One region of the Halomonas sp. WWR20 genome, then DNA from elsewhere that is predicted to be linked to it. Evidence: predicted binding sites of a transcription regulator. Region 1 holds the regulator's gene; the other holds the start of a gene.
The links. The regulator FNR, encoded in region 1, switches genes on or off when oxygen is low (the NO sensors DNR and NnrR bind a similar motif). The targets are predictions, from matches to a motif close to TTGATNTANATCAA.
Positions count from the first base shown of each region.

Region 2: a site for FNR is predicted at 3,677-3,690, ahead of ACW4DH_RS08495 (cytochrome-c peroxidase). Genes of this name have one in related genera too.

Region 1 covers NZ_JBTRHR010000005.1:291,305-302,939, reverse strand. The annotation lists gene ccoP (cytochrome-c oxidase, cbb3-type subunit III) at 1-523, shown strand, start outside; gene ccoG (cytochrome c oxidase accessory protein CcoG) at 838-2,268, shown strand; gene ACW4DH_RS11840 (FixH family protein) at 2,271-2,783, shown strand; gene ACW4DH_RS11835 (heavy metal translocating P-type ATPase) at 2,783-5,266, shown strand; gene ccoS (cbb3-type cytochrome oxidase assembly protein CcoS) at 5,263-5,526, shown strand; gene ACW4DH_RS11825 (sulfite exporter TauE/SafE family protein) at 5,526-6,302, shown strand; gene hemN (oxygen-independent coproporphyrinogen III oxidase) at 6,373-7,758, shown strand; gene fnr (fumarate/nitrate reduction transcriptional regulator Fnr) at 7,880-8,623, shown strand; gene ACW4DH_RS11810 (hypothetical protein) at 8,879-9,172, shown strand; gene ACW4DH_RS11805 (LysR family transcriptional regulator) at 9,290-10,240, opposite strand; gene ttcA (tRNA 2-thiocytidine(32) synthetase TtcA) at 10,349-11,200, opposite strand; gene budC (meso-2,3-butanediol dehydrogenase) at 11,328-11,635, opposite strand, start outside.
Region 2 covers NZ_JBTRHR010000003.1:426,248-437,882, reverse strand. The annotation lists gene ACW4DH_RS08520 (TetR/AcrR family transcriptional regulator) at 1-735, shown strand, start outside; gene ACW4DH_RS08515 (alpha/beta fold hydrolase) at 829-1,614, opposite strand; gene ACW4DH_RS08510 (flagellar protein FlaG) at 1,758-2,135, opposite strand; gene ACW4DH_RS08505 (FlgO family outer membrane protein) at 2,205-2,756, opposite strand; gene ACW4DH_RS08500 (hypothetical protein) at 2,770-3,432, opposite strand; gene ACW4DH_RS08495 (cytochrome-c peroxidase) at 3,827-4,840, shown strand; gene guaD (guanine deaminase) at 4,939-6,267, opposite strand; gene xdhC (xanthine dehydrogenase accessory protein XdhC) at 6,306-7,160, opposite strand; gene xdhB (xanthine dehydrogenase molybdopterin binding subunit) at 7,147-9,612, opposite strand; gene xdhA (xanthine dehydrogenase small subunit) at 9,596-11,062, opposite strand; partial or broken gene ACW4DH_RS08470 (hypothetical protein) at 11,315-11,452, shown strand; gene ACW4DH_RS08465 (hypothetical protein) at 11,502-11,635, shown strand, end outside.

The DNA of each region.
Region 1 (11,635 bases):
CGGCGAGGCCATGCGGGTCGCCGAACGCATCTACCTCAACAATTGTGCGGTGTGCCACGGCTCCAACGCCCAGGGCGGCTACGGCTTCCCCGATCATACCGACAATGACTGGCTGTACGGTGGCACACCAGAAGCCATCACGGTCAGCATCGCCGAGGGGCGTAATGGTCTGATGCCCTCCTGGCAGCAGTTGGGCGAAGAAAATCTACGCAACGTGGCCAACTATGTACTGAGCCTTTCCGGTGAAGATCACGATGCAGAACGAGCCAGCCAGGGCGAAGCGATCTTCACCTCGGCCTGCGTGGCCTGTCATGGCGCCGACGCCAAGGGTAACCCCAATATCGGTTCCGCCGACCTGACCGACACCGTTTGGCTCTATCGCCGTCCCGACCAGAGCACGATGGATTCGGTCATGGAAACCCTGCGCAATGGTCGTAACGGACACATGCCGGCCCAGGCCTCCTATATCGGCGAAGACAAGGTTCATCTGGTCTCGGCCTACGTTTACAGCCTGTCCAACTAATGAGGTTCGGGTGCGGCCTGGCGTCGCACCTTTCTCTTCTGTACCGCTATCGCAGATATAATATGTTTCGGCTTCCGGCCTTGCTTCATGGATTTTCCCACCAGGACGTGGCACCCAGTTTAGTTTCAGCATTGCAGCGCTTATTTACCCGGCAACTACCTCTCCGGCGTTATATCTCGGCCCCTCTTGATGAGGATCGCAACCCTGACCAGGCATAACTTGCGGCTTTTGACCGACCTGTCTTGCCGAGAGAGCTTCATCATCCGGGGCCCGGCAAAGATATCCGGGTAAATGACATTATTGGTGGCCCAACGATGAACAAGATTCCGCTTCGGGACGTGACCCCGAACTCCGCCGTAGGCACCCACGATCCCGCTCAGACGACGCAAGCGATGTATGCCCAGCGCCGTCACCTCTATGTGCGCCAGATTCAAGGTTTCTTTCAACACATTCGCCGCTACGCCAACTGGGCGTTGATGGCGCTGTACTTCGGCGTTGTCTGGCTGCAGTGGGATGACCGCCAGGCCGTGTGGTTCGACCTGCCCTCGCGACAGTTTCACTTCTTCGGCGCCACTTTTTATCCACAGGACTTCATGCTGTTGACGTGGCTGCTGATCATCTGCGCTTTCGGCCTATTCCTGATCACGGTATTTGCCGGCCGTGTATGGTGCGGTTACACCTGCCCGCAAAGCGTCTGGACATGGCTGTATATCTGGGCCGAACACGTCACCGAAGGCTCGCGCAACAAGCGCATGAAGCTCGACAAACAGCCCATGACCGCCGACAAGGCAATGCGCAAGAGTGCCAAGCATGCGCTGTGGCTGAGCATTGCTTTCCTCACCGGTCTGACCTTCGTTGGCTACTTCACTCCGATACGCGATCTGGTCGTCGACTTCTTTACACTGAGCGTGAGTGGCTGGGCGCTGTTCTGGGTGGGTTTCTTCACCGTGTTCACCTATCTCAACGCGGGTTGGCTACGTGAGCAGGTGTGTATCTACATGTGCCCCTACGCCCGCTTCCAGGCGGTAATGTTCGACAAGGACACCCTGATCGTGTCCTACGATGAAGCGCGCGGTGAGGCGCGCGGTGCGCGCAAAAGGAATGCCGACCCACGTGCCCAGGGGCTGGGGGACTGCATCGACTGCGGCCTCTGCGTTCAAGTCTGCCCCACCGGTATCGATATCCGCGACGGCCTGCAGTACGAATGCATTACCTGTGCCGCCTGCGTCGATGCCTGCGACAGTGTCATGGACAAGATGAACTATCCGCGCGGCCTGATCCGCTACACGACGGAGCATGCCCTGCATGGCGGCAAGACGCATATCCTGCGTCCACGCCTGATCGCCTACCTGGTCGCCTTGATCGCCATGATCGGGGTGTTTGTCTATACCGTCAGTGACCGTATGCCACTCGATGTCGATGTCGACCGTGACCGTAACCAGCTCTTCAGCGTGACACAAGGTGGCGCTATCACCAACGCTTATACCTTGAGCATCCGCAATCTGGACAACCAGCCTCACCAATACCGGATCTCGGCCCAAGGCATCGAAGGTCTGCATCTGACCGGCAATGACACGCTCACCGTCGCGGCCAGTTCCAGCCGTACCCTACCGATCCAGCTCGCCGCTCCGACGGATTCCATTACGGCCCCCAGCGAGGCCATCACGATCCGCGTCGCGGCTCAAGACGACTCGGCCATCACTCTGACCAAGGAAGCTCGCTTCCTGGGGCAGACTCGGAGATGAACATGACGCCTCCACGTCCTTGGTACAAAGAATTCTGGCCCTGGTTTCTGCTCGCGATTCTGGCGGCGTCCGTCGCCATGGGCACCACCTTTCTGGTGCTGTCGATTACCAGCTTCGATGGAATGGTCGAGGACAACTACTACAAGAAAGGCCTGGCCATCAATGAAATCCTCGATCAAGAGCAGCATGCCGCCGAGCTGAACATGGCCGCGGCTCTGAACATCGACGACCTTACCGGCGACATCACCGTCGAGTTGCAGGGCGACTCGCGCCCCGAGCAACTGCAGCTGAATCTGATATTCCCGGCACAGGGCAGACAGGATCAGAGCATTCTGCTGCAGCGCGTACGCGACGGACACTACGTGGGCCAGATTCCCCGGCAGTTGGAGTACCGCTGGTATGTACAATTGCAGCCGGTGGCGCAGGATGGCCCTCCCGAATGGCGGTTGAACGGTGAGGCTCACTTTCCCCTGGAGACGGCGATGCACCTGAGGGCAGCGGGTATCGACACGTAATGGTTCAGGACGCACTCAAGACCGCCGCCGATGCCAGCGAGACGGGGAAGGCCTGTTATCACTGCGGCGCACCGGTAGCTGCCGGTGCGGCTTGGTACATTCAACTGGACGAGCAGCGCTACCCGCTGTGCTGTCCGGGTTGCGAAGCGGTCGCCCACGCCATCGTCGATGGCGGCCTGGAGAGCTATTACCGCTTTCGTACCGAGTTGCCGGAGCGTCCCGATGACCGTCAGGCCGCGAAGGCCGAAACCTGGGCCGTTTTCGACGATCCCAGCCTGCAGCGGGAATTCGTTCATGCCGAAGATGAGACAGGCCGAGTCAATGCCACACTGGCGGTCGATGGCATTACCTGCGCCGCCTGCGCCTGGCTGATCGAACATCGTCTCAATGCACTCGACGGTATCCACTCCAGTGCCGTCAACTTGAGCCATCACCGTGTCCGGGTCGCCTGGGACCCGCAGCGCCTGAAATTTTCACGTATCCTCGCCGAGCTATCCGCCATCGGCTATCCCTCGCAACCCTACGAGCCCGACCTCGCCCAGCAGAAGCTGCAACGCGAGGAGCGTCAGGCCGTGCGCCGCCTGATCGTCGCCGCCATCGGCATGATGCAGGTGATGATGTTCTCGATTCCGCTATATGTCTCCGCACCGGAGGACATCAGCGAAAACTTCACCTTGCTGTTCCACTGGCTGTCGTTCGCTCTGACGACGCCGGTGGTACTGTTTTCCGCGGTACCTTTCTTCAAGAATGCCCTGCGCGACGTTCGCACCCGTCAGTTGGGCATGGACGTGCCGGTGTCCATCGCCATCCTCGGCGCTTACGTCGCCAGTACCTATGCGGTGCTGATCGGCGCAGACGATGTCTATTTCGACTCGGTGGCCATGTTCACCTTCTTCCTGCTGTTCGGCCGCTACATTGAAATGCGCGCGCGGCGGCGCAACGGCCACATCGGCAATGCCCTGTCGAGCCTGCTGCCCTCCAGTGCGGTACGTCTCGATGAGCAGGACCACGAACAGATCCTGCCGGCCAGCGCGCTCGTCGTCGGCGATCGTGTCCTGGTGCGCCCGGGGCAGAGCGTACCGGCGGACGGCGTCGTCGAATCCGGCCGCTCGAGCCTCGACGAGTCGATGCTGACCGGCGAATACCTGCCCGTGGTCCGTCAGGTCGGCGATAGCGTCACCGGCAGCAGCCTCAACGTCGAAAGTCCGCTGGTGGTGCGCGTCACGCATACCGGACGCGATGCCCGCGTTTCCGGCATTCTCGATCTCACCGACCGGGCCTTCGCCAGCCGGCCCAAGATCGCCGAGATGGCATCACGCATGGCGCACCACTTCGTGCTGCGGCTGCTAATCGTCACGCTCGGCGTGGCCATCGCCTGGGCCTTCATCGATCCTTCCCGCGTGCTGTGGGTCACCTTGTCGGTGCTGGTCGTCACCTGCCCCTGCGCCCTGGCTCTGGCCACGCCAACCGCGCTGACCGCCAGCCACGGCCAACTGCGTCGGCGGGGAGTATTGGTCACCCGTGCCCATGCGATCGAAACGCTGACCCAAGCGACCCGCGTCATCTTCGACAAGACCGGGACCCTGACGACCGGACGCATGAGGCTGCGCAACAGTCGTGTGGTTTCGCCCGTGCTGACAACGTCGCAATGCCGCGCATTGGCCGCCGCCCTCGAGGCACACTCGGAACATCCCATCGCGCGGGCATTTCGTGAATACCGTCTCTCCGAGGTCCGCGCGCATCAAGTGACCAGCATTCCCGGCCAAGGACTCGAAGGGGAGATCGACGGCGCACGCTACCGGCTCGGGCGCCCCGACTTCGCCGTTTCCAGTTCACCGCCTACCGCGCCGGTTGCCGGACAGTGGTTGCTGCTCGCCCGCGACAATGTTCCGCTGGCCTGGTTCGAGCTTGCCGACACCGTCCGCGAGGATGCCCGCGTCACGGTCAGCGCCCTACAGGCCGCCGGGCTCAAGGTGGAATTGCTTTCCGGCGACAGTTCCAGCGCCGTGGCCACCCTGGCCGATGACCTGGCGGTGGACGAGTGGACTGCCGGAGCCAGTCCCGAAGACAAACTGGCCCGGATCAGGGCGCTACAAGCGGCGAACGAGATCGTTATTATGGTCGGGGATGGTATCAATGACGTTCCGGTCCTCGCCGGTGCCGACGTTTCGATCGCCATGAACGGTGCCACCGACCTGGCGCGCACCAGTGCCGATGCCGTGTTGATGAGCCCTCGTCTGTGGCGTATCGTCGAGGCCATCATCCTGGCCCGCATGACACGGCGCCTGATCCGGCAGAACCTGGTCTGGGCATTGATCTACAATCTTTGTGCCCTGCCCCTGGCGGCCATCGGCTGGGTACCGCCCTGGGCGGCGGCGCTGGGAATGTCCATCAGTTCGTTGATCGTGATCGGCAATGCCCTGCGCCTCAATCGCGTACGGATGCCCTCGCCAGAGGCGTCTTCCCTGGAGCCGGCTTCATGAATATTCTCTTCCTGCTGATCCCCCTGTCTTTGGTACTGCTCGGCTTTGCTGTCTGGGCCTTTTTCTGGGCAGTGAAGTCGGGACAGTTCGATGATCTGGAAGGCCCGGCGCATCGCATCCTGTTCGACGAGGATGAAAACGACCTGACACCGGAACAACGTCGGCGCCGGGCGGCCCAGCGCACGACGCCTGCCGAGAAAGACGCTTCCCCGGCGTGCGCTTCGCGCGGCCGGGCGTCCCGCGATACGGACACGCATTGATGGACCCTACCGGCCTTGCGCTACCTCCGCTGGCGGCGGCCTTCGTCTTCGGCCTTTTCGGCGGGGCGCACTGCATCGGCATGTGCGGCGGTATCATGAGCGCACTGACCTTTGCCGTACCGCCCAGCATGCGCCACCCGGCACGTCTTACCGGACTGTTGCTGGGCTATAACCTGGGGCGCATCTTCAGCTATATGCTGGCCGGCACGCTGGTGGCATTGCTGGGCAGTCTGCTCGGCCATGCCATGGATACCCTCGCGCTGGCGCTACGCGTGCTGGCGGCCGTCATGCTGATTCTGATGGCACTCTACATCGCCAATTGGTGGAAAGGGCTGACGCGTATCGAGGCTCTGGGGCGGCACTTGTGGCGACGTATCGAACCGGCCGGACGCCGGCTGATGCCGGTCGTGAAAGTCCCCCAGGCCATGGCGCTGGGCGCTATCTGGGGCTGGCTACCCTGCGGGCTGGTGTATTCGATGCTCGCCTGGAGCTTGGCCGAAGCGGACCCATTGCTCGCCGCGGCCCTGATGGGCGCCTTTGGCCTGGGGACCCTGCCCGCGCTACTCGCCACCGGTGTCGCCGCACGTCAGATGGCCACGCTGATCCGACATCCCGCCACTCGTACCCTGGCGGCGAGCGTGATCATCCTGTTCGCGATGTGGCAGCTCTGGCATCTCTGGCCGGGCGGAATGTCGCATAGCATGACCAACTCCGCCATGCACGATGCCGCCGCTATTGGCACGCTTCACAAGAGTCAGCACTTACCCATGCATTGATGCAGGTCAGCCATTCGCGCCAGGCGGTGGCATAGCATGAGAAGCATTGCGCTACTCGAGATGCCCTGCCATGTCCGCCGATGCAGCACCAAGTCCCACTTTCGTCGCCCCGGTCTGGAGCGATGTCCTGACGTACCGCCATCTCACTAACGGCCCGCGCCACGAGGTTTATCCGCCGCTGGCGCTCATGGATACCCGCTTCGCGGCGCACGATCTGGAAGAGGCGCTTGCGCAGGGCCACGCCAGCGGCCGCAGCCTGTCCGTGTATGTGCATGTTCCGTTTTGCCGCAGCGCCTGCTTCCATTGCGACCGCTATCCCATCCTCGACGGATCAGCACGGCTGACCGGCCCCTACCTGGCGAGCCTTGAGCGGGAAATGGCGCTGTTTGCCAAGCATTTGCGCCCTTCGCGCACGCTCACACAACTGTACTGGAGCGGTGGTACGCCGACGTTGCTGTCCCTGGATCAGATGAGCGCACTGGTCGACCAGCTCGACTTTCACTTCGGGCTTTCCAGCCTGCCGGATCGCGACTATGCCATCGATATCGATCCCCGCGAGACCAATGTCTTCACCTTGCGCCACCTGCAAGCGCTGGGCTTCAATCGCCTGAATCTCGGCGTACAGGATCTGAACCCGCAGGTACAGCGCGCCATCAACCGTATCCAGCCACGCCAACTGGTCGAGATCCTGATCGACGAAGCCATGCGTCTGGGCTTCCGCTCGCTGAATATCGACCTGACCCACGGTCTGCCTCACCAGACCCAAGGCAGCTTCCAGGCGACACTCGAACAAGTCATCGAGCTGATGCCAGCCCGAATTTCACTGCATGATTACGCCCATCAGCCGCAACGTGTCCGCCTGCAACGGCGCATCAATGGCGCCGACTTGCCCGGTGAGGAGGAAAAACTGGCGATTCTACGCGGCGCTCACGAAAGGCTCGGCGCAGCGAACTACCAGCATCTCGGTATGGGATACTTTGTCCGCCGCGACGACTCCTTGGCCATCGCCCAGCGAGGAGCTCGCCTCAAATGGACCCTCCAGGGGTTTAGCGCGCAGGCCGAGAGCGACTTGATAGGGCTGGGGGTCGCGGCCATCAGCCAAGTCGGGAATTACTGTACCCAGAACGCAACCTCTATCGACGAGTGGCAGCGCCACCTCGATACCTCTCACCTGGCGGTCGCCAGAGGAATGCAACTGAGTCTGGATCAACAACTCCGCCGCTACGCCATCGAGCGGCTGGTGTGTGACGGGGCCTTGGATTTCACCCAACTGAGTGAAACGTTCGGCGTCGATGCCACTGAGTACTTCGCAGACATCCTGTCTCGCCTGATCCACGCCGAACGCGACGGTTTGATCGAACGCGACGCCACACATCTGCGCGTCACGCCGCTGGGACGCTTGGCCATACGTTATCTGGCATCAACCTTCGTTGAACCGTTAGCGCCTGATATGTAACGTCATTCTCGCCTAATGTTTAGAATATAAAAATACAAAAAGTTGCACGGCGAATACAGCGCTTTTTTCCACTCCGGACTTCCGTCATAATGTCCATTAGCCGCCAATTCTGGAGGACATCATGCTAAGCCCGGTCGCCACATCACGACACGCTCGTTTGAATGAGACACGCTGCCAGACGTGCAGCCTGAGCTCGTTATGCCTGCCGTTGGCGCTGGCGCTCGAGGACATGAGCCAGTTCGACGCCATCATTCAGCGTCGCGCTCCTTTGAAGAAAGGTGAAGTTCTGTTCCGCCAGGGGACCCCCTTCATGAGCGTATATGCCGTACGCTCCGGAAGTCTCAAGCAGGTCACCACCGACAGTACCGGTGAGGAACAGCTGACCAACTTCTACCTGCCCAGCGAGCTGGTCGGTCTCGATGGCATCGATGAACAGAAGTATCTAGGGAGCGTCATCGCTCTTGAAACCACCACGGTCTGCGAGATTCCCTTCGACCGTCTGGATGTGCTCTCCGAAAAGCTTCCTCAATTGCGCAATCAGCTGTACCGCAGCATGAGCAAGGAGATGCGCGATGACCGACGCATGATGCGCCTATTGTCACGCAAGACCGCCGACGAGCGTCTGGCCAACTTCTTTACCACCCTGTCGATGCGGTTCAGACGGCGCGGCTACTCCCCCTACAGCTTTCGCCTGTCGATGTCACGCGCCGATATCGGCAACTATCTGGGCTTGGCGGTAGAAACCGTCAGTCGCATTCTGAGCCGTTTTCAGCAACAAGGCCTGGTTTCCGTTCAGGGCCGCGAGGTCCACGTTCTGGACCTCGATGCGCTGTCCGCCCTCGCCGAAGGCGAAGGTTGCCACTAAACACGATTTGACCATGGCGCCAGCTTTTTAGCCGGCGTCACGCATGCAATCTTCGTCCCCTCTTTCGGTGCCGACGGCATCACCCTCCGCCCTCCCAGACATTGTTGCATTCATGACAACAGTGATATGCCCTTTCATGCGTTTATCATATTATTTCAAAGCGTATAATTAGCTTCATACAGAAAGGCGCGAATACGTTCTGCTTCAAAAGCTTTCTCGTCTTGCTGGCTATCCACATGTTTAAGGAAGCTAATCATGCGATCTACATCATTTGCAGCGCTCTCCGCCCTGGTGCTTGCCGTCACTACCAGCACCGCGATGGCAGCCGTCGCACCGCAAAGCACTTTCGTAGAAAACGATCGTCATGCCGCCATGGCGCTGGCGTTCGCGGATGTCGGTAACCCGTTGGCCCGTACCATGAGCACCCATACCAGTGCCGCGCACACTTTTGCGCCGTCACTGACGTCTCAGGAGCCACGTAACGCTATTGCGCAAGCTTTCGAGGACGTCAACGAGCCATTGCTGGATATCGGCCCGACAGCCGAATAAGGCGTAACAGGCTGCCCTTGAGAATTATTGAGGACTACTCGTCAGCAGTCTCGATAATCGTAAAAAACCCGCTTAGGCGGGTTTTTTTGGGGTGTCGAGCAGGCCCGCAAAGCAATCTTAGCCTCCATGCCCGTACATGCTTGCAAAGCCGGGAATGCTGCGCTCCCAGACCGGAGGATCACCTACCACTTCTTTTAGGCAGTCCACAAAGCGTGCCGTCTTCAGCGGCAAATATTCACGATGGGGATAAACGATATGGATGTCGGGATAATCCATCAAGGGCAGTTGAGGCAGCAACGGCAACAGATCCCCCTTGGTGATTTCCTCATTGAATACGAAGCTCGACAGCACGCCGAAACACAATCCGTGGCGCATGGTACTGTAAACGGCCAGAGGATCATTGGAGCGTAACCGGGTATACAACGGTATCCTTTCCGTGCCCCCTTGAGGATTGGTATAGCGCACGCTGTCGAGCACCAGCCCGTCGCGCGAATAGATAGCCGCAGGCAGTTGCGCCAACTCCTCAATGGTTTTCGGCATGCCAAAGCGTTCGATAAAGGCCGGGCTGGCACACATGATAGGGCGATTGCGCGCGAGAGGACGTGCGATCAGGTTGGAGTCTTCAAGCGGTAACAAGCGTATCGCAAGATCGTAACCGCCGCCGATGATATCCACGGTGCGCTCTTCAAGTTGAAGTTCAACGTGCGTTTCGGGATAGCGTTCGAGAAATATGCGTACCGCCTTGTCCACATACAAGCGCCCGAAGTGGGTAGGGCAAGACACCTTGAGAGTGCCTTTCGGAGTTCCGTGGTAGGCACTGGCGACCTCTTCGGTTTCCTCGAGCGTCGCGCGCAGCAACAGGCTGCGCTGGTAGATTTCCCGACCGACATCGGTCAGCGACAGGCTACGCGTCGAACGGTTGAACAGACGTACCTGAAGGTCCTCTTCGAGGTGGCCAATCTGGCGGGAGATGACAGAGCGATTGACGTTTCGCCGGTCCGCCGCCTTGGTAAAGCTGCCCGCTTCGACGATGTCGAGTAACAGCAGCAGGCGAGATGCCCTGTCCATCGCTTCGATCCTCTTGCGGCCCGCTGCCCGTCCTACTGCGCCCTTCTGCCAGAACCATGACGTCGGCCGATGCGACACACGGCTTGACTATGCGACCTGCAACGCTGGCTAGGCCTGACGTAGCAGGTCGAATGCCTCGATGCGGCTGTCCAGCAATGCCGCCTGCTTGGCCTCCAGTCCCTCGAAGTCGAACAGGTTACGATCGGCAAGCTGCGATGGCGCCACGTTGGTCACCGCCTTGAACATGGTTTCCAGGCGTCCGGGGTGCTTTGTCTCCCAGTCGGCGAGCATCTCCTTGACCACCTGACGCTGCAGGTTGGGCTGCGAGCCGCACAGGTTGCAGGGAATGATGGGAAATTCCATGAGCCGGGCGAACTCGGCGATATCGGCTTCGCGGCAGTAGGCGAGCGGGCGGATGACGATATTCTTGCCATCATCGGAGAGCAGCTTGGGCGGCATCGCTTTCAGAGTGCCGCCGAAGAACATGTTGAGAAACAGCGTCTCGAGAATATCCTCGCGGTGATGGCCAAGCGCCACCTTGTTGGCGCCGATCTCCTCGGCGAAACCGTACAGCGAGCCGCGCCGCAACCTTGAGCACAACGCGCAGGTGGTCTTGCCCTCGGGCGTCTTCTCCTTGACCACCGAATAGGTATCCCGCTCGAGGATATGGTAGGGCACGTCCAAACGTTCGAGGTACTCGGGCAACACATGCTCGGGAAACCCCGGCTGCTTCTGGTCGAGATTGACCGCCACCAGCTCGAAACGCACCGGGGCGTTACGCCGCAGGTTCATCAGGATCTCCAGCATGGTATAGGAGTCCTTGCCGCCCGAAAGGCAGACCATGACCTTGTCGCCGTCATGAATCATGCCGTAGTCGATGATCGCGTTGCCGACCTGACGACGCAGGCGTTTCTGGAGTTTGTCGAACTCGCGCTTGTCTTTGCCGGAGAGTGCTTGCATGGGATACAACACGGTGGGATGACTGGAAAGGCGCCTATCCTACCATCGACATGGAAGTCTGGGTACTTGAGAGGCGATGTACGCCTCCAAATGCGACCAGCGCGGCCGCATCCAGACTCCATGCCGATCACGCCTGCTTGGGTTGGCCATTGGAAGCCGACAGCCCGCCGTCAACCGGCAGGTTGACACCGTTGACGAAGCGCGCATCATGGCTGGCCAGGAAGGCGATCACATCGCCGATCTCTTCGGGCTCGGCCCCGCGGCCCATGGGGTTGCGCTCCTGAAACTTGTTCATCAGCGTTTCGTCATCCGTCATGTCCTTCGTCAACTCGCTCCAGGTCAGGCTCGGGCAGACGGCATTGACGCGCACGCCATCCGCGCCATGATCCATGGCCAGAGCCCGCGTGAAGTTGGTCACCGCGCCCTTGGCCGCAT
Region 2 (11,635 bases), on a different contig from region 1:
ACCGAAGGTCTTTTCTATGTCTGTTTTCTGGTGTCCTGCATGCAGTCGGATTATGAAGCGTTCAAAGATGAAATCAGTCTGTCGAAATCGGAAATCTGTAGTGAGCTGTTTCATCAGAATTCCGATCTGATTCGTATCAAGAAGGAGAAGGTGGCGGTCAAGAATCTGATCCGAATCATCGATTCGACGTTGCGTCTGGCCAATTCCAAAGGCTTCCAGGCCATGACGCTGCGCGATTTGTGCAACGACTCCGGGCTGAGCATGGGCGGGCTTTACTCTTATATTAAGAACAAGGATGACCTGATCCAACTGATTCAGAATCACGGCTTCATTCTGACCCGACGCACCCTGCTCAAGTATACCCAGCATGTCTCGCCGCCCCGCGAGAAGCTGTTTATTGCCATCCGCACTCACCTCTATCTGAGCGAGCTGATGCGGGCCTGGTTCTATTTCTCCTATATGGAGGCCAAATCCCTGCCTCAGGAAGAGAAGCAGAAGGCGATCGCCGTCGAGCTTGAGATCGAGAACATTTTCGAGGCGATACTGCGCGAAGGTATCGAGACGGGCGTCTTTCAATCCGTCGATACTCGACTCATCGCTTCCTTCATCAAAGCGCTGCTGCAGGACTGGTATATCAAACGGCGCAAGTACCATGATCAGCAATTGGACGTCACTCAGTACGCCCAGGCAGTACGCGAGTTGATCGAAAGCCGGATACTCGCAACAGCTACCTGAGCGATGACTCCCTATGGCTACGGTGAACGGGGCCTGCTCCTCAGCAGAAGGCTCAGTCCGTGAAAAGCCTCGCGGAAGCAGCCCACCTCGACGCTATAGAGTGGCGAGAAAGCCCTCGATCGCCGCATTGACCCGTTCGGGGTGGGTCAGGTTGGCGGCATGCGGCGCGCCATCGATCAATTCCAGCCGAGCTTGGGGTAGGGCCTCGGCCATGGCCTGAGCTCGTGGAGTGGGGATGGCCTGGTCCGCCGTGCCATGGATGACCAGTGCCGGGACATTGATTTCGCCCAGTCTTGGCTGGATGTCGTCGCGTTCGTCCAGAGTAGTGAAACAGGCGACAATGTCATGTGCCGCTTTCTGTTGCCAGCGTGCTTTCCACGTCTCGGCGCCGGACCAATTCCTACCGATAATGATATCGGCGATCATATCGGCGCTTTCCTCCGACAGCCCCTGAGTGGACCACTGTTCCATCAGGGCACGATGCCTTGGCAGGGTTTCGGGGGCTTCCGGCAGCGCCTGGGAGTCGATCAGTACCAGCGCGCGTACCCGTTGGGGATGGGTCAGTGCGCAACGCAGCGAGAGATAGCCGCCTTGGGACATTCCCACCAGAATGGCCTTTTCGATATCGAGGTGGTCAAGCAGTGCGGCCAGGTCGTTGGCCGAGTCGTAATAAGTAAAGGGCTCGAGGCTTGCCCCGGCGGTATTGCCGTGGCCACGTTCATCCCAGCTGATACAGCGGTAGCGCGTGGATAAGGCGTTTATCTGCGGCTCGAACATGCGATGGTCCATCAGCAGACCATGCGAGAAGATGATGGCGGGTAGATGACCACCAGTATCTTGGTAATAGAGATGCTGTCCGTTAACGTCAGCGTAAGGCATGGCGGCGTCCTGGTCATTGTGAGTTGTTATCGTCCGGTGTCTTCTGCTATGAGAAACCAAGTTTCATTCTCTGCTTGTACATTAGCGAAGGCTCAGGCGGTGTCAACTGACTTGGCTTACGCTTTAGTCGTGCTAGCGAAACGCTACACGCGCAAGGTGATCAGGCGGCCCTGCAGTTGGTCCAGCGCCTTGGCGATCCGCAACACTTCCTCGGAAGGAATCTGGCGAATCAGATCGCCGCTTTCACGGTCCACGAGGCGCGTGATGACCCGACCGTCGAAGTCATCGAGTTGAAACTCGACGCCGTAGGCACGCATCTTGGTATTGAGAGATTCGATTTCTACGCTGAGCTGCCCCCGGGTCGATGAGGCCGTTTCAGAAATGGGCGTGGCATCGGGGTCATGGAGGGTGGTGGATGCAGGTAAATGCGCCAGCAACGTCTCCAGACGTTGCTGGGCGGTTAGCGTGCCGCCCGTTGGGGTGATTTGAGACAGGGTGATGTCGGTGGGTGAGGTCGCCATGTGATGTTCCTTGTGAGCACGCCATTGAGGTTGTTGTTAGTGCTTATGCTTCGTGCCGTTTACGATGCCTCAGTACGGCATCGGTAGCATCGAGCGAACATTCCGACTCATGGGGAGCGTAAAGTTGGTCGCACCCAGAATCATGTTGTCCGATGCTCTTATGATCCTGGCGTTGACATAGGCATATGAATCTCCCTGGGCATAGGTGCCGATCAGGATCGCCTGGGCATCGTGCGAGGCGGAAAGACGGTGTACATCTCGCGAGAGCATGAGTTCGCCGGTGTCTTCCTGAATGAACAGACTATCGCGCATTTTGACTTCGATCACCGAGACGCCGGAGCGGACCAGTGAGGATGCGAACATCTCGGACAGGGTTCTGCCCAGGGTGGACGATTGTTGAAGATTGTCGATATTGACAAAAGTTGCGGCGATCACTGTCTTGTCGGGCTGCAGCGAGCTGGCATGCGTGACGAGGTCCGTCGCCGCTTCGTCGACCAGCTTCAGAATATCGATTTCGCTGTCATTGCGTAGGGGGGCGTGATTCGTCGTCGAGCAGCCGGTCGCTACTGCCAGACATAAAGACAGGGCCACGCCAACGAAGGGTTTCCAGAATCGAGTCATGTTCATGGCCTGCTTACCAGCGGTTGGTGACGGGAATATGTGTCGCGCCGGACTCGTAATGATCATCATCACCGGCATTGATGTAATAGATGTTCGAGGAGGAGTACAGGATTCGGTTGTTGTCGGTGACCTGGGTGGTGATGATCACTTCCTCGTTGCTGAGCGCCGCCCAGTTGCCGCTGAACGCATCGATCAATCCTGCGGCCGGAATTAGCGCCAAGGCCGGTTCACGCCATTGGTTGATCGGCAGGGTGGCGACTGCCACCCCCGTGGTCAGCGCCGTCCAGGTGCCGCGTGGCTGACGGATGAAGTCGCGGTCCCGATGTTTGACGACCTGCACGGTATAACCGATCTGGGCGGCATTGATGGGGTCGGTGCGAACGGCGGCGCCACCCGATACCAGTTGGCTGATCAGCAGTTCATCGAAGCCTCGGGCGAAAGGCGTGGCTTGCCGGTTTGCCGAGATGAAAAGAGATCTGTCTCGCAGGCTGGGGTTTGACAATATCTGTTGCGCCTCATGCTGGGCCAGCACGTCCCAATGGTGGGCAGCCTGCATTTTCTGCTGTTCCGTAATAGGGTAGGTCGTCACCATGGGGGCTTGCGAAGTGTTGACGTAAAAGCAGCCACTCAATAGCGCTGCGCTGCCTATGGCAACGATCCATGTCCTGACCGGCATGATGGTTATCCTGTCTCGATAGGTAGAGTTGTCTCTTGAAAGTATCGGCGTGACAGGGAAAAGCTTGAGGGAGATTGAGAAGCCACGGGAAACATGGTGGTGGCATCGATCTTGCTGCGAGCACCTTCCGGCAGGTTGTCATTACTCTATTGTGTGCTGAGAGTCTGTAAGTCGAAAAGACGCCGGCTTCAGACATTGGCTTTTTCGACCACGGGCCGCATGACGCCATCAGGGGCCATGGGTGTTGATCTGTATCAACGCTGGCGGTGGCGAACTTGACCGGTATCAAGCCACGCCGACAGGGGCTCCCCATAATGGAAGACAGAGCAAAAAGGCAACCCGATGCGAGGTTGTCTGGGCAGTGACCTGTCTGATTCAGCAAGGGGAGAAAAAAATGAAATACCGTGCCTGGGCATTTGTTGCTGCCATGGGAGTCGCCGCATCCGTGGCTACCTCGCCGGCCATTGCGGATCGCATTGCCGATGAACCGATCAAGCCCGTAGAGCCTGTCAGTGTCGAGAACCCGCTCAAGGTAGAGCTGGGTAAGAAACTATTCTTCGACCCAAGGCTGTCACGTTCAGGGGCCATTTCCTGTAACTCCTGCCACAACCTCAGCATGGGCGGTAGCGATAACCTGCCGACCTCCATCGGCGATCATTGGCAGGAAGGGCCGATCAACTCGCCCACGGTGCTCAATTCCAGCCTGAGCATGGCGCAATTCTGGGATGGCCGGGCCAAGAGCCTGCAGGAGCAGGCCGCCGGACCCATCGCCAACCCCAAGGAAATGGCTTTTACGCACAGCCTGGCCATCGACGTACTGAGCTCCATTCCCGAATACCGTCAGATGTTCCGCGATGTCTACGGCACCGGCGAGATCAGCATGGATGAGGTGACCGATGCCATCGCCGAGTTCGAGAATACGCTGGTCACTCCCCACTCGCGCTTCGATCAGTGGCTGAAGGGGGACGACAGCGCCTTGAGCGACGTCGAGTTGGCCGGCTACGAGCTGTTCAAGGAGATCGGCTGTGCCGGCTGTCACCATGGGCCGGCCGTGGGCGGCACTTCCTTCCAGCGCATGGGGATGTTCGAGGAGTATCTGACCAATAACCCGTCGCAGGGGCGTTTCGAGGTCACCGGTCAGGATGCCGACCGGATGACATTCAAGGTACCCACCCTGCGCAACGTGGAACTGACCTACCCGTACTTCCATGACGGTGCCTACTGGAAACTGGAAGAAGCGGTGAATGTCATGGCCACTCTACAGGTGGGACGTCAGCTCGAGCAGGAGAATATCGAAAAGATCGCTGCGTTCCTGCGGACTCTGACGGGAGATCAACCGGACTTTGCCATGCCGCAGCTACCTCCCTCCAGTGTGGAAACGCCGCGGCCGATTCCCTTCGCGGAATAAGTAAGACGGATGACAAGAGCCCCGCCCGTCATCGACGGGCGGGGCTCTTGTTTGCGTAGCGCTTTCGTGGCTTCTGTTTTCGTGGCTTTCGGATCGCCTCAGGCCGCGGCGATGGTTTGACGCTGATGGACACGTCGACCGTTCGCCCAGGTGGCATATACGCTGCGCTCGTCGCCCAGGATCATCAAGGCGAACAGACGCTCCGCCAGCGTCGTGGTGCGTGCCATGCGCCGTGACAACAGCGGTGTAGCGTCCAAGTCGAGTACCACGATATCGGCTTCCGCCCCCTCGCGTAGACTGCCGATGTGCTGGTCAAGGTGCAGCGTCCGGGCATTGCCCAGGGTCAGGCGGTAAAAGCCTTGCCAAGCCGTCAGGGGCTGGCTGAGTAGGGCGCCGACCTGGTATGCCCCCTGCAGGGTGCCGAAGCCGGAAAGGTCGGTGCCGCCACCCACATCGCTGGCCAGGGACGTGTTGAGGCCGGCTTCTTGACAGGCCATGCGATCGAACAGGCCACTGCCCAGGAACAGGTTAGAGGTGGGACAGAAGGCGATGCTGGCACCGGCCTGGGCCAGACGCTGACGCATTTCCTGGGTCAGGTGAATTCCGTGGGCGAAGGTGCTGCGCGGGCCCACCAGACCGTAATGCTCGTAGACGTCGAGATAATCCCGGCGCTCCGGATACAGCTCGGCGACCCAGTCGATTTCGCCGAGGTTTTCGGAAAGGTGTGTCTGCAGATGCAGGTTAGGGGCATTGCGCAGAATCGCTCCCGTCGCCTCGAGCTGAGCCGGAGTGGAGGTCGGGGCAAAGCGTGGTGTCAAGCTATAACCCAGGCGGTCCTTACCGTGCCAGTCGGCGATCATGCGCTCGGTGTCGCGTGCGCCGCCTGCGGCGGTATCGACCAGCGCCTCGGGTGCGTTGCGGTCCATCAATACCTTGCCGGCGAGCATGCGCAACCCGCGACGCCGGGAAGCGGCAAAGAAGGTATCCACCGAGATCGGATGCGAGGTGCAGAATACCTGGGCGGTCGTCGTGCCGGCCCGCAGCAATTCGTCCAGAAAGGCCTCGGCGATATTCTCGGCATGGGCGCGTTCGGCAAACCGGCACTCTTCGGGAAAGGTATATTCATTGAGCCAGTCGAGCAGTTGGCGACCATAGGAGGCCATGATCTCCAACTGCACATAATGTACGTGACTGTCGATGAAACCTGGCATCATCAGCTTGCCGGTATAATCCACCACTTCTATGCCCTGCGGCAGGCGTGGCGCCAGAACCGCGTAGTCTTCCACGGCGTGGATGCGGCCATTAACCATCCAGATGGCGCCATCCTCAAGGTAAAGTACACTGCCATCCGCCGGTGTATCGCCTTCACCGGGATCATTGAGAAACGTCAGCAACGGGCCACGCAATACGCGAGTATCAGCCGTCATAAAGGGAGTCTCCTGAAATAGGGCGCGAGAGCGCTCGCTTAATTCTGTTGAGGTGTCTCGAAGACGTCACGCAATGCCCGAGCGGATAAACCGCGCTGGTCGGCTCCGCCGGGTGCCGATTGAAGCGTGAGCAGTTCGGCCGTCACGGCCAGGGCAATTTCGTAGGGGCGCTTGCCTTGCGCGCCGGGAATCCCGATGGGGCAGCGTACCTTTTCCAGGGCCGTCGCAGCGTGGCCCGTTTCATGCAATCGACGCCGGAAGCTGGCCCACTTGCTGTGCGAGCCGATCAGCCCGATGGAAGCACTATCCCCACGCCTGAGCAACGCCTCGACCAGCGCGCGGTCCTGAGCATGATCATGGGTCATGATCAGCGCATGCGCCCCGCCAGGCATGTCCGCTACCGCCTGGCGGGGGACAGTCAGGGTATGGCAGGAGAGCCGGGCTTGCTCTTTAGCCCAAGCCGGAAACGCATCCGCTCGACTGTCGAACCACCATACCCGCCAGGGTAATGGCGCCAATAGACCGACCAGCGCCTGTCCCACATGACCGGCGCCGAACAGGGCGACAGTCATCTCTGCTCCGGCAAAGAGTTCGAGCAGTACATGCACGTAACCGCCACAGCATTGGCCCGAGCGTCCCCCGAGCGGGAAGGCCTCGAGCTGCGGCGTCATTGCCGGTTTGCCGTCTGCCAGCGCTGTCAGCGAGGCGCGTGCGCTGGCAATCACCTGATGCTCGAAGGTGCCGCCGCCTAAGGTGTCGAATACCTGTGTTGCGGTAATCACCATCTTGGCGCCGGGTTCGCGCGGGGTCGAGCCCGCCGCCCCGACCACGCTGGCCAGAGCGTGTGGTTCCCCGTCTCGCTGTAGGCGAGCAAGGGCGTCATACCAGGCCATGCGAGGTTTCCTGGGAGCGCTTGCCTTGCCTTTGCGCATTGCGCAGAGCCTCGGCGGCCATCAATATGCGTTCCGGCGTCGCCGGCGTGTCGAGACGCGGGCAGTATCGATAATCGACCAGGCTGGAAAGCGCGTCACGTAGCGCCGACCACACCGAAATGCCCAGCATGAACGGTGGCTCGCCTACCGCCTTGGAGCGATAGAGACTGGCCTGAGAGTTGGGATGGCCCTGGAGCAGCTCGACATTGAATTCCGGCGGAAGGTCACCGAAGGCCGGGATCTTGTAAGTCGCCGGGCCGTCCGAGATCAACCGTCCTTCGGCGTTCCACTTGAGCTCTTCGCTGGTCAGCCAGCCCATGCCCTGAATGAAGCCGCCTTCGACCTGGCCCATGTCGATGGCAGGATTCAGCGAGTCGCCCACGTCATGGAGGAGATCGGCGCGGGTCAGGCGATACTCGCCGGAAAGTGTGTCGACAACGACTTCGGCCACCGCCGCGCCATAGGCGAAGTAGTAGAAGGGCCGGCCCTTGCCGATATCGCGGTCGTAATGGATCAGCGGCGTGGAGTAGAAGCCCGTCGCGGACAGCGGGATGCGCCCCAGATAGGCGGCCTGAACCAGCTCGCCCCAGGCGATACGGCGCTCGCCCTCGCCACTGCCGGTAACCAGCTCACCGTTTTCCAGGCGCATGCCTTCGCGGTCGAGCTGATAGTGCTCGGCAGCGAAGTCGAACAGGCGCTTACGGACCTGGCTGGCGGCGTCGCGTGCAGCCATGCCGTTCAAATCGGCACCACTGGATGCCGCGGTCGGCGAAGTGTTGGGCACCTTATCGGTACGTGTTGCGGTAATGCGCACGTTGTCCAGCTCGAGCCCTAGCTCGCGCGCCACCACCTGGCATATTTTGGTATGCAGGCCCTGGCCCATTTCGGTGCCACCGTGATTGATCATCACGCTACCGTCGGTATACACGTGCAACAGCGCGCCAGCCTGATTGAGATGCTTGGCAGTGAAGGAGATACCGAACTTCACCGGCGTCAGCGCCAGACCCTTCTTGAGCACCGGACTTTTGGCGTTATAGGCGGTGATCGCAGCGCGCCGTGTCCAGTAGTCGCTGCTCTTTTCGAGCCGCTCGATCATCTCGACCATCAATGCCATCTGATCGATCTGCTGGCCATAGTGGGTGACGTCGCGTCCCGGGCGGTAGAGGTTGCGCTTGCGTACCGTCAGCGGATCCTCGCCGACGTGGCGGGCAATGTCGTCCATGGCCTGCTCGATGATCATCATGCCCTGTGGCCCGCCGAAGCCGCGAAAGGCGGTATTGGAAGCGGTATGCGTGCGGGCGCGATAGCCGGTGACCCGGGCACTGCCCAGCGAATAGGCGTTATCGGCATGGAACATGGCGCGGTCCACCACCGCTTCGGAGAGGTCCGGTGAATGACCGCAGTCGCCAATCAACGTGATGTCACCGCCGAGCAGTATGCCTTGATCGTCGAAACCCAGCCGATAGCGGTTATGGAAAGGATGACGCTTGCCGGTGGCGCGCATGTCCTCTGAACGCGGCAAGCGCAGGCGCGCTGCGCGGCCGGTGCGTCGGGCAAAAAGGGCGGCGATACACGCCCAGGGGGCCGCCTGGGTTTCCTTGCCACCGAAGCCGCCGCCCATGCGTCGGACTTCCACGGTGACCGAGTGGAAGGGGACGTCGAGCACCTCGGCGATCAGTTTCTGCACTTCGCTGGGATGCTGGCTAGAGGTATGCACGACCACACCTTCGTCTTCGCTGGGCAGTGCCAGACAGGCTTGCCCTTCCAGATAGAAGTGCTCCTGACCGCCGACGAATTGCTGGCTTTCCAGCACGTGGGGCGACGTCTCGAGCGCCTGCTGCCAGTCGCCGCTTTGCTGCACATGGGTGGGGCGTACGAACTCCTCGGCCTCGGCAGCCGCGATCGGATCCAACTGGGCAGGCAGGGGATCGAACTCAATGATCGCCTGCTGGACCGCCAGTCTCGCCGCCTTGTGGCTGACTGCAGCCACGGCGAACAGCGGCTGGCCGACGTGGCGGATCTCGTCGGCGACGAACAGCGGATCGCCGGGGAATACCGGCCCGACATCGGTATGACCGGGAATATCCGCCACGGTGATCACATCCACCACTCCGTCGGCGCACTTGACCTTTTCCAGGTCCAGACGCGTCAGTCGCCCATGGGCTACCGTACTCAGACCCACCGCGATATGCAGTGCGTCGGCCGGGGCGCTGAGATCGTCGAGATAGGCGGCGCGGCCGGTGACATGCTTGATCGCACTCTCATGCGCCTGGCCGTGTCGATGGGGATGAACCACATCACGGGCCAATGGGCCATCGGCCTGAATCTGTCCCTGCAGTTCGCGGCGGGCCTCAATGGACTCGGGGGCGATGTCGGACGTCTTGGACGAGAAGTTCTTAGTCAGCGTACGCATCGAGGCTGACCTCCATGGCGTTGTGATGAGCGGAATCTAGCGTCAGTCGCAGGCGTTCAAGCAGGTTGGCAGCGGCGATCAGGCGATACTCGCTGGAGCCGCGTACATCGCTGAGTGGCTGGAATTCGCCACGCAAGACGGCTTTGGCCGCCTCGAAAACCTTGGCCGAGGGCTCTTGGCCTTCCAATGCCGCTTCGGTTTGTAAAGCGCGGCGGGGAATCGCGGCCATGCCACCGAACGCCAGGCGAACGTCGCGCAGTACGTTACCCTCGACACGCCAGCTAAAGGCGCCGAGCAAGGTGGAGATGTCGTCCTCGCGGCGTTTGGAGAGTTTCCAGACGGCCAACTGCTGCTCTTGTATCGGCCGGGGCAGGAAAATGGCACGGATGAATTCGCCTTCGGCAAGCGCGGTCCGTTTATAGTCGAGGAAAAACTCCTCGAGAGCCAGTTCGCGAGAGCCGTCGGGGCCATCCAGCGCCAGCCTGGCGCCCAGTGTCAGCAGCACCGGCGGTGTATCGCCGATGGGCGAGGCGTTGGCGACGTTTCCGCCCAGCGTGCCGCGGTTGCGGACCTGCGCCGACCCAAGCCGGTGCAATAAACGCGCGAACGCGGGGTAATGCACCGCGAGCAGCGGCTCGAGACGGGAGTAAGTCACGGCGGCGCCGATCCACCAACCTTCGGCGGTCTCTTCGAGCGTGTTCAGTTCGGCCACCTGGCGGACATCGATCAGCTCGGATAGCGGCTTCAGCTGTTGCGTTGCCTCCAACCACAGGTCGGTGGCACCGGCGACCAGGCGCGCCTCGGGGCGTTCACGCTTGAGTTCAAGCAACTGGACGAGAGTCCGCGGTGCGACAAAGTGACTGCCGCCTGAGGCGCTGTGGTTGGACGTTTGTTGCCGCAGGGTGGCCACGTTTATGGCCAGGCCCGAATCGTCGGCCCAGGAGGGGCGAGTATCGGTGGTTTCACCCATGCGCAGGGCGGCATCGCGGATCGGACGGTAGCCGGTGCAACGGCACAGGTTGCCGCCGAGTGCGGCCTCCAGGCGCTGCTGGCTGAGCGGGGCAGGCGCATGCCGCTGCTCTTCATGCAGGGTGAACAATGACATGACGATGCCTGGTGTACAGAAGCCGCACTGGCTGGCATGGCATTCGACCATGGCGGATTGCGCGGGGTGCAGAGCCTCGTCACGTGACAGGCCTTCCACCGTCACCAGATGGCAGCCGTTGAGTTGATGCGCGGGCATGATACAGGCGTTGGCGCTGTGATAGTGCAGCCGGCCTGCGTCGTCAGGCTCGCCAACGGCCACGGTGCAGGCACCGCAATCGCCCGAGGCGCAGCCTTCCTTGGTACCGGTGCGCCCCAATGTGGTGCGCAAAAGCTCCAATGTGCTCATGTCTGGTGCGATATCGGCACATTGTTGGCGCTGGCCATTAAGGTAGAAGTCGATCATCACGGTTCCGCCAGTGGTAAAGAATATTGTTCGGTTCGGTCATTATGCGTCAGGACGCCATGGGGCATGCCGAGAGGCGTGGCTCGACCCTGAATGAACTGCAAGGCTGGCTCAGCCGAGAAGTTGCGGACTTTCTATGGATTACATCGTCCACGCCAGACCTGAGTTATCCTTTTCTGACCAAATGGTCAAGCGCTGAAAAGCGTGAGTGAAATCCGACTGGATGGCAAGTTTAATGCTACTGACTTGGCGATGCCGCCGGGCAAACGGCTGTTGCGGACAGCCTTGGAGATGCGAATCCGCGAGTTGGGCGAGCTTTATGCCATGCCGCTGTCTCCCTCGGCGTATGTGCAGTCGCTCTCGATGGGCGAACGTCAGCGTCTCGAGATATTGCGCTGCCTGATCCAAGACACTCAGCTATTGATCCTGGACGAGCTCGGTGCTAACGCCCGGCGAGGTCGAGCCGCTATTCGCCACGCTGCGCCAGCTGGCCAGCGAAGGTACGGGCATTCTGTTCATCAGTCACAAGCTCAAGGAGGTTCAGGCGTTGTGCCAGACGGCCACCGTGTGGGC